Regions from separate parts of the Streptomyces sp. NPDC015171 genome, predicted to be linked through region 3. Evidence: riboswitches for the same ligand, from Rfam matches in the RefSeq annotation. Region 3 holds a riboswitch; each other region holds the start of a gene.
What was found. Region 3 has a riboswitch for cobalamin ahead of ACF073_RS38640 (CbtB-domain containing protein). Riboswitches for the same ligand answer to the same signal wherever they lie in the genome.
Positions count from the first base shown of each region.

Region 1: it holds a riboswitch for cobalamin, as region 3 does, so the genes downstream of both, ACF073_RS00920 (ribonucleoside-diphosphate reductase subunit alpha) here and ACF073_RS38640 (CbtB-domain containing protein) in region 3, are expected to answer to the same signal.
Region 2: it holds a riboswitch for cobalamin, as region 3 does, so the genes downstream of both, ACF073_RS40155 ((2Fe-2S) ferredoxin domain-containing protein) here and ACF073_RS38640 (CbtB-domain containing protein) in region 3, are expected to answer to the same signal.

Region 1 is NZ_JBIBUO010000001.1:191,202-194,442, forward strand. It holds gene mctP (monocarboxylate uptake permease MctP) at 1-578, shown strand, start outside; cobalamin riboswitch at 1,005-1,145, shown strand; gene ACF073_RS00920 (ribonucleoside-diphosphate reductase subunit alpha) at 1,272-3,241, shown strand, end outside.
Region 2 is NZ_JBIBUO010000031.1:54,633-57,873, forward strand. It holds gene ACF073_RS40140 (class I SAM-dependent methyltransferase) at 1-491, shown strand, start outside; gene ACF073_RS40145 (hypothetical protein) at 461-688, shown strand; gene ACF073_RS40150 (alpha/beta hydrolase family protein) at 713-1,582, shown strand; cobalamin riboswitch at 1,681-1,803, shown strand; gene ACF073_RS40155 ((2Fe-2S) ferredoxin domain-containing protein) at 1,864-2,262, shown strand; cobalamin riboswitch at 2,342-2,477, shown strand; gene ACF073_RS40160 (DUF4430 domain-containing protein) at 2,632-3,120, shown strand; gene ACF073_RS40165 (cobalamin-binding protein) at 3,133-3,241, opposite strand, start outside.
Region 3 is NZ_JBIBUO010000027.1:13,876-17,116, forward strand. It holds gene mmsB (3-hydroxyisobutyrate dehydrogenase) at 1-701, shown strand, start outside; gene ACF073_RS38635 (enoyl-CoA hydratase) at 698-1,489, shown strand; cobalamin riboswitch at 1,565-1,702, shown strand; gene ACF073_RS38640 (CbtB-domain containing protein) at 1,741-1,953, shown strand; gene ACF073_RS38645 (CbtA family protein) at 1,976-2,728, shown strand; gene ACF073_RS38650 (hypothetical protein) at 2,853-3,188, shown strand.

The sequences.
Region 1 (3,241 bases), on a different contig from region 3:
TGGTGCCGGCGGCGATCATGTCCATCGCGGCGGCCAACCTCTTCACCCGGAACATCTACAAGGACTTCATCAAGCCGGACGCCACGCCCGCGCAGGAGACCAAGGTCTCCAAGCTGGTCTCCCTGCTGGTGAAGGTCGGCGCCCTGGTCTTCGTCCTCACCATGGACAAGACGGTCGCCATCAACTTCCAGCTGCTGGGCGGCATCTGGATCCTGCAGACCTTCCCGGCCCTGGTCGGCGGCCTGTTCACCCGCTGGTTCCACCGCTGGGCGCTGCTGGCCGGCTGGGCGGTCGGCATGGTCTACGGCACGGCTGCCGCGTACGGGGTCGCCTCCCCGACCCAGAAGCACTTCGGCGGCTCCTCCAAGGAGATCCCGGGCATCGGTGAGATCGGCTACATCGGCCTGACGGCGTTCGTCCTGAACGTCGCGGTCTCCGTGGTCCTCACGGTCGTCCTGAAGGCCCTGAAGGCCCCCGACGGCATCGACGAGACCAGGCCGGAGGACTACACGGCCGACGCCGGCGACCCGGGCGTCGCGGTGGAGCTGCCGCCCGCGACCGCGGGCGCGGGCCACTAGCCGGGCACCGTTCGACGGGCCGCCGGAGCGACATCCGGCGGCCCGTTGCCGTACCCCGCCGGCGGACTCGACGGCGTGGGCCATCTGATCCGGCGGGCCGGCCGCGCCGGGTGCGCCGCGCCCGGCGGGAGCACCGCCCGGGCGACCTCCAGGGCGGCCTCCCGGGCCTCGGGAAGAGCGTCCGGCGCCTCGGAGCCAGGGGGCCCGGAGCGGGCCCGTGCCGAGCGCGCGCGGGCCGCCGGAGGCCGTCCCACGGTCCTCTCCGGCGGGTCGCGCACAGCGCCCACCGGGCCGGCGGACACCCCGGGCCGTTCGCACGCCGGAGCGGGACCGGCGTCCTTCCCCGGGCCGGCCGGTCTTCGCCCCGGCTGCCTGCGAGTTGACCCTATGAAGCCACGCCGACACAACATCTGGGGGTGACACGACAGCCCGGCACTAGATGTATGCTCGTCCTCGCTGTCGTCGCAGGGGAATCCGGTGTGATTCCGGAACTGTCCCGCAACGGTGTACATGCGCATATCCACGCGCCTGTTCAGTCCGAGGCCTGCCGACAGCCCACCCGGCCGTCCTGGCCTGGGTGCGTTCCGACGTCCGGGCCTCGTGGAGTGGGCTGGTGGACGCGACCGCCGTGTGCGCTCGTGACTGCCCCCTGCCCTCCGCCAGGCCCCCGTGCCGAGCGAGGGAGAGCCCCACGTGACCATCGCGCCAGCCGAACCGGCTTCAGTCAGCGAGCCGGAGACCGACGGTCCCGGTGCCGCGTTGCTGCGGACCCTGACCGAGTTGACCGTCGATCTGCCCGACGCCGACCCAGGACGAGTCGCCGCCGCCGCGCTGCGCGGCCGGTCCGCCCGGGCCGACGAGGCGGAGCTGCGCGAGCTGGCCACGGAGGCCGCCGCCGGTCTGATCTCCGAGGACCCCGCCTACTCGAAGCTGGCCGCCCGGCTGCTGACCCTCGCGATCCGCGACGAGGCCGCCTCGCAGGGCGTGACGTCCTTCACCGAGTCCATCGCGGTCGGGCACCGCGAGGGCCTCGTCGCCGACCGCACCGCGGAGTTCGTCCGGCTGCACGCCGAGCGGCTGGACGCGCTGGTCGACCGTGCGGCCGACGACCGCTTCGGCTACTTCGGCCTGCGCACCCTGCACAGCCGCTACCTGCTGCGCCACCCGATCACCCGCAAGGTCGTCGAGACGCCCCAGCACTTCATGCTGCGCGTGGCGAGCGGTCTGGCCGAGGACGACACGGCCCGGGCCCTGGACGAGGTCGCGGCGCTCTACGGCCTGATGAGCCGCCTGGACTACCTCCCGTCCTCCCCCACTCTTTTCAACTCCGGCACCCGGCACCCCCAGATGTCGTCCTGCTACCTGCTGGACTCGCCCCTGGACGAGCTGGACTCCATCTACGACCGGTACCACCAGGTCGCCCGGCTGTCGAAGCACGCCGGCGGCATCGGCCTGTCGTACTCCCGTATCCGCTCGCGCGGTTCGCTGATCCGGGGGACGAACGGGCACTCCAACGGCATCGTGCCGTTCCTGAAGACCCTGGACGCCTCGGTGGCCGCGGTGAACCAGGGCGGCCGGCGCAAGGGCGCCGCCGCCGTGTACCTGGAGACCTGGCACTCCGACATCGAGGAGTTCCTGGAGCTGCGGGACAACACCGGTGAGGACGCCCGCCGCACCCACAACCTGAACCTCGCGCACTGGATCCCGGACGAGTTCATGCGCCGCGTGAACACCGACGGGCAGTGGTCGCTGTTCTCCCCGGCGGACGTGCCCGAGCTGGTCGACCTGTGGGGCGCGGAGTTCGACGCCGCCTACCGCGAGGCCGAGGCGGCGGGCCTGGCGAAGAAGACGATGCCGGCCCGTGAGCTGTACGGCCGCATGATGCGCACCCTCGCGCAGACCGGCAACGGCTGGATGACCTTCAAGGACGCCGCCAACCGCACCGCCAACCAGACCGCCGAGCCCGGCCACGTCGTCCACTCCTCCAACCTCTGCACGGAGATCCTGGAGGTCACGGACGACGGCGAGACCGCGGTCTGCAACCTGGGTTCGGTCAACCTCGGCGCCTTCGTGAGCAACGGCGACATCGACTGGGAGCGGCTGGACGAGACCGTCCGCACGGCCGTCACCTTCCTCGACCGCGTCGTCGACATCAACTTCTACCCGACCGAGCAGGCGGGCCGTTCCAACGCCAAGTGGCGCCCGGTCGGTCTCGGCGCGATGGGCCTGCAGGACGTCTTCTTCAAGCTGCGTCTGCCCTTCGACTCCGCCGAGGCCAAGGCCCTGTCGACGCGGATCGCCGAGCGCATCATGCTCGCCGCGTACGAGGCCTCCGCCGACCTCGCCGAGCGCAACGGCCCGCTGCCCGCCTGGGAGAAGACCCGCACGGCCAAGGGTGTCCTGCACCCCGACCACTACGACGTCGAGCTGACCTGGCCGGAGCGCTGGGCCGCGCTGCGTCAGCGGATCGCGGCGGTCGGCATGCGCAACTCGCTGCTCCTCGCCATCGCGCCGACGGCCACCATCGCCTCGATCGCGGGTGTGTACGAGTGCATCGAGCCACAGGTCTCCAACCTGTTCAAGCGCGAGACGCTGTCCGGTGAGTTCCTCCAGGTCAACTCCTACCTGGTGCAGGAGCTCAAGGACATGGGCGTCTGGGACGC
Region 2 (3,241 bases), on a different contig from region 3:
CCGCCCGGGAACGCGTCGCGCGCCGCCCGGGGAGAGACCGGACACGCCTCCCTGCGAACGGCACCGCCTCGCCGGACTCGACCTGTCCGCGGACTCCGTGGCGCCGGCACGACGCCGACCGGCGCTCGCCGGGGCGCGGCTGGAGACGGGCCGCGCCCAGGCACTTGCCCTTCGCCGACGACGGCTTCGACGCCTGTGTCTGCCCCATGGCCCTGATGCTGATGGGGGAGATCGAGCTGGTCATGGCCGAGATCGCCCGCGTGCTGTCCCCCGGAGGGGTGCCGGCCTGCGTGGTGGGCGGCGGGCCGCGGGCGGAGAGGCCTATGAGCGGTTCCTCGCGCTGCTGCGGAGCACGGTCGAGAGGACGCCCGTCACGCGACGCATCCCGGCGCCGGGCGACAGGAGGACACGCTGCCGCGACGGGCTCGACGAGGTCCTCGCTCCGGCGGGCTTCGGCCCGGTGGACTGGGAGACCGTTCCCATCGATCTGAGCGGCCCGGTCGCCCGGGTCTGGGCGGCCGTCTCCGGACTCTACGACCTCGGCCCGCTCGACGCGGTGACCGTCGAGCGGCTGCGCGCGGACTTCGTCGCCGAGGTGCGCGACATCACCACACCGGAGGGTGTCGTCCCCCGCGCGTTCAGGATCCACCTCGCGACGGCGCGGCTGGGCGGGCCCGCCGGCGGGTGATCAACGGCTTCGTAGGATGCCGCCATGACGCTCACCGACCGGGAACAGCCCGTCATACGTGTGCTGTACGACGAGTTGCGCCCCGACCTTCGAGAACCGGGGCGTCCGCGTCCCGTCCGCCTCTACCAGTGGGAGCCGGACCGTCCGGCCGCCGAGCCGGCCCCGCTGGTCGTCGTCTCGCACGGCACCGGCGGCTCGGGCGGCGACATGGAGTGGCTGGTACGACCGCTGTGCGAGGCGGGCCTGCGCGTGGTCGCCCTGGACCACCACGGCAACAACTTCGTCGACGGCTACGAGCCGGAGGGCTTCCTTCATGTGTGGGAGCGGCCCCGGGACGTCTCCTTCGCCCTGGACGCGCTCGCCCGGGAGCGGCCCCTCGGCCCGGTCGGCGCGGCGGGCTTCTCCGTCGGCGCCTATACGGCGGCCGCCCTCGCCGGGGCCCGCGTCGATCCGCGCGTCGTGCGGGCCCTGCTGACCGGAGCGGTGCCCCCGCCGGAGATCCCCGAGTTCCCCGGTGTGCTGGAGGCGCTGCGCGCGAAGCATCCGGACGACGAGTCGACGCGGCACGCGCTGGACGCCGCGGGAGCGGACCTGACGGACCGGCGCGTGCGCGCCGTCTTCCAAGTGGCCCCGGGAGTCGGCGCGTTAGTGACGCCGGAGAGCCTGGCGGGCGTGCGGGTGCCGGTGGAGATCCGCTGGGGCGGTGCGGACACCGTCACCCCGTACGACGTCGACACCAGGCCGTACCTGGAACACATTCCCACGGCGAGCGGTCGCTCGGCCGGTCCCGGGGTGCGCCACGACGACTTCTTCGCGCCGCGACCCGCCGACCCGGATGCCCGGTTGCGGGTCGGCGGGGAGGCCGCCGCCTTCTTCCTGCGGCAGCTGAGCTGACCTGCCGCCGCCGGACACCTCTTGTTGTCCGGCGGCCGGGTGACGGGGGCGGTACCGGCGATGGGATGATGATCGACGACATAGGGCGACGGCGGTCCGAGGAAGCCGGTGTGAATCCGGCGCGGTCCCGCCACTGTGACCGGTGAGCGCGTTCCGGCAGGCCACCACCCGGACCCGGGTGGGAAGGCCGGACGAGCCGCGCCCCGGGAGCCAGGAGACTCACGCGGTCGCCTCCTCACACGACACCGGGGCGGATCTCCCCGGGAGGGGAGTGGTGCGGCATGCCCGAAGGACCGCTGGACGAGACGCCGGCCGAGGCCGTGGCAGGGGGCGGCCCGGCGCCGTGCCGGGTCGTCGTGTGCCGGGACTGCTGCTGCGGCAGCCCCAAGGTGACCGGGATCGACCACGCGGCGCAGACCGCGCGGCTGCGCGCCGAGGTACCGGTGCGGATCTCCGACTGCCTCGACGTGTGCGACCAGGCCAATGTCATCGTCGTCCAGCCGTCCGCCGCCGGGCGGGCCGCCGGCGGCCGGCCGGTCTGGCTGGGACTCGTCAACGACCAGGACGCGACCGAGGACATCGTCGGCTGGGTCCGGGCGGGCGGGCCGGGCGTGGCCCCCCTGCCGGAGATCCTCGACCTCTACGCCTTCACCGCGCCGGGGCGGCGCGACGAGGCGTGAAGACCTGGCTCAAGGACGTCAAATCACCCTAGAATCGGGCCGGTTCGCGCCATGCGCCGTGACGAACGTGATCGGCGTACGCGCGTGAACCGTCCGCACCACGACCGCATAGGTGCGTGACCGGGGGAAGCCGGTGGGAATCCGGCGCTGACCTGCAACCGTGTGCGGCCGGCCGGCCGCGAGTCGGAGCACCCGGCGCGTGCCGTGAACCGCTTCCCACTGTCATGGTCCGCAGCGCGAAGCCGAGAGCCTCGTCCCGGTGCCCCGGGGCCGGTGTGCCGTCCCGTGCGCGGGTCCCGCCGTCCCCCGCCCCGGGGCCGCTCGCTCGGTGACGGGCCGCGGACCGCCCTCCACCGGAAGGCTCCCACCGTGCACCGCACCTCCGCACACCGCACCGCGCTCGCCGCGACCGCTCTCGGACTCGCGCTGGCCGCCATGCCCGCCACCGCCCACGCCCACAGCGCGCCCGGCACGAACGCCCCCGTGAAGGTCACCCTGACCGTGAACGGACCGGACGGCCTGCTGTTCAAGGGAAAGATCAGAACCCGCGGACATGACGTCACCACCGCCACCGGCGGCACCCACAGATGCGACGGCACCAACGGCGCCGCCCACCCCTCGGCCGTGCCGACGCCCACGGCGGCCCTCGACGACGCCGCCCGCAAGCACCACTTCCGCTGGGACGGCACCTGGTACGCCTCGTTCGACGACTTCTCCGTCGACACCATCAAGAAGGTCAGCGGCGGTGGCGCGGCCTACTGGAACATCTCCGTCAACGGCACCCCCACCCCGGTGGGCGGCTGCCAGTTCCAGCTGAACGCCGGAGACGCGGTGGCGTTCACCTGGACGGCGTTCTGACCCCCGCCCCAGTCACCGGCCGGGGAACGCGACCACCTCGGCCGGTGTGACCGGCTCCCCGGCCCGCACCCCGTGCAGGACCTGGGCCAGCACCTCCGCCCCGCGCACCACCCGCGGCCCG
Region 3 (3,241 bases):
TGCCCGCCGGACGGCACGTCCTGGACCTCTACGACACCCTGCTCCCGGCGGCCCGGCTCGGCACCCTCTTCGTCGACTGCTCCACCATCGACGTCGCCGACGCCCGCGCCGCCCACGAACGCGCCGCCGCCGCCGGGATGCGCGCCCTGGACGCACCCGTCTCCGGCGGCGTGGTCGGCGCCGAGGCCGCCACGCTCACCTTCATGGCCGGCGGGGGAGGGGCGGAGTTCGCCGAGGCACGGCCACTGCTGGAGGCCATGGGCAAGAAGGCCGTCCACTGCGGTGACGCCGGGGCCGGACAGGCCGCCAAGATCTGCAACAACATGATCCTCGGCATCTCCATGATCGCCGTCAGCGAGGCGTTCGTCCTCGGCGAGAGCCTGGGCCTGTCCCACCAGGCGCTGTACGACGTCGCCTCCACGGCGTCCGGGCAGTGCTGGGCCCTCAGCGTCAACTGCCCCGTCCCGGGCCCGGTCCCGGCGAGCCCGGCCAACCGGGACTACCGTCCCGGGTTCGCGGCCTCCCTCATGGCCAAGGACCTGGGCCTCGCGGCCAACGCGGTACGGGAGGGCGGGGTGCACGCCGAACTCGGGCTGCGCGCCGCCGAGGTGTACGCGGCCTATGCCGAACGGGTCGGCGCCGAGGAGGACTTCTCCGGCATCGTACGCACCATCAGGGAACAGAGCGGAGAGCACGCATGACCACGGAAGTACCCGTCGAGTACGAGACGATCCTCGTCGAACGCAGGGGCCGCACCGCCCTGCTCACCCTGAACCGGCCCAAGGCCCTCAACGCCCTCGACCTCCAGGTCATGCACGAGATGGCGGCCGCCACCGAGGCCCTGGACCGGGACCCGGACTGCGGCTGCATCGTGATCACCGGGTCGGCGAAGGCGTTCGCGGCCGGCGCCGACATCAAGGAGATGCAGCCGCAGGGCTACCTGGACATGTACCTCGCCGACTGGTTCGCCGCCTGGGACCGGCTCGGCCGGCTGCGCACCCCGACCGTGGCCGCCGTCGCCGGGTACGCCCTCGGCGGCGGCTGCGAACTCGCCATGCTCTGCGACATCCTGCTCGCCGCCGACACGGCCGTCTTCGGCCAGCCCGAGATCAAACTCGGCGTGATCCCCGGCATCGGCGGCTCCCAGCGGCTGACCCGGGCGGTCGGCAAGGCCAAGGCCATGGAGCTGTGCCTGACCGGGCGCACCATGGACGCGGCCGAGGCCGAGCGCGCCGGGCTCGTCTCCCGGGTCGTGCCCGCCGACGAACTGCTCAGCGAGGCCATGGCCGTGGCCGAGACCGTCGCGGGCATGTCGCTGCCGGTGGCGATGATGGCGAAGGAGGCGGTCGGACGGGCCTTCGAGACCACGCTCGCCGAAGGCGTCCGCTTCGAACGGCGGCTGTTCCACGCGGTGTTCGCGACCGCCGACCAGAAGGAGGGCATGGCCGCCTTCGCGGCCAAGCGCCCGCCGGAGTTCCGCCACCGCTGACCCACCCGGCACAGGACGGTGTCCGCCGGTGCGAGAGAAAGATCCCATCGAGCGGACACGGTCTTGGCCATGGTCCTGACACGCGGTACGGTCTGTGCGATATCGACGACGGTACTGCGGAAGCCGGTGGAAATCCGGCACGGTCGCGCCACTGTGTGCGAGAACCCCGGTGGGTGCTCGTGAGTCAGACCCGCGGCCGTCGTCCTGTGCACCACCGAGATGGGACGCGAGCTCCCAGAGGAGGTTCTGCCATGGCGCAGACCGTCGCCCAGCCGACAGCCACCACTCCCGCCAAGCTGCCGCTGAAGGCGATAGCTCCCTGGGCGGTCTTCTTCGGCATTCTCATGCTGGTCCTGCTGTACTTCGTCGGCGCCGAGCAGGGCGCCACGTCCGTGTTCAACGGCACGGACGTCCACGAGTGGGTCCACGACGCCCGCCACCTGCTCGGCTTCCCCTGCCACTGACGCGAGGGGACTCCGCACAGCCATGAACTCCGCAACCGTACGCAACCTCCTTGTGCGGGGCATGCTCGCCGGCCTCGCCGCCGGCGTGCTCGCCCTGATCGTGGCCTATCTCCTCGGTGAGCCGAGCGTGGACAAGGCGATCAGCTTCGAGGACGCCCACTCCCACGAGCACGAGATGGAGGTCGTCTCCCGCTCCCTGCAGTCCACCGCGGGCCTCGCCACCGGCGTCCTGGTCTACGGTGTCGCCTTCGGCGGCATCGCGGCGCTCGCCTTCTGCTTCGCGCTGGGCCGTGTCGGCCGCTTCGGCCCGCGTGCCACCGCGCTCCTGCTGTCGGGCTGCGCGCTGCTCGCCGTGTACGTCGTGCCGTTCCTGAAGTACCCGGCCAACCCGCCGTCGGTCGGCGAGCCCGACACCATCGGCAAGCGGACCACCCTGTACTTCCTGATGATGGTGCTCAGCGTCCTGCTGGCGGTCGGCGCCACCATCCTGGGCAAGCGCCTGGCGCCCAGCCTCGGTACCTGGTGGGCGACCGTCGCGGCGGTCGTCGCCTTCGCCGTGGTGATCGGCCTGGCCTACGAGTTCCTGCCGGTCGTCAACGAGGTCCCGGCGGACTTCCCGGCCGCCCTGCTGTGGCGGTTCCGGCTGTCCGCGCTGGCCATCCAGACGGCGCTGTGGGGCGGCTTCGGCCTCGCCTTCGGCGAGCTGGCCGAGCGGGTGCTGAACCCGGCCCCGGCGAGGGCCGCGAGCGAGCGGGCGGTTCCGGCCGCGCACTGATTCCATCCGGACAGCAGAGGGCCCTTGGGAACCATCCGAGGGCCCTCTCGCGTTCCCCGGACACCGAACAGAAGCACCGGACCGGCGGCTCGCGGAGCACTCAGGCGAGGAGCGGAGGAACCGAGTGGCCAGAACCCCCCAGCCGCGCCGCATCACCCTCGGTGGCCGCGAGGCGGTCGCCCTCACCGTGGCGGAGTACGAGCAACTGGTCGCCAGCCGACGGCAGATCGGCGGCCAGAGCGCCCGGGTCCGGGTGCTGGCGCAGCAGGCGAAGCGCACCGAACAGCTCCTGCACGACCTGGAGACACTGATCGGCACCCCCGGCGAGACCTGCCGGGGGCAGGCACAGCCCGCGCCCGCGAGGTGCCCGGACGTCGAGAGCACGCGCGGCGCCGACGCCGGCTGCCTGCGCTGCGCGGTGGCGGCGCTGCTGCGCCGCCACCGAGGCCCCGCGTCCTGAGCCGACGCCCCCCGGCACGCGGTGCGCGGGGGCGAGGGCCCGGCACACCCGCG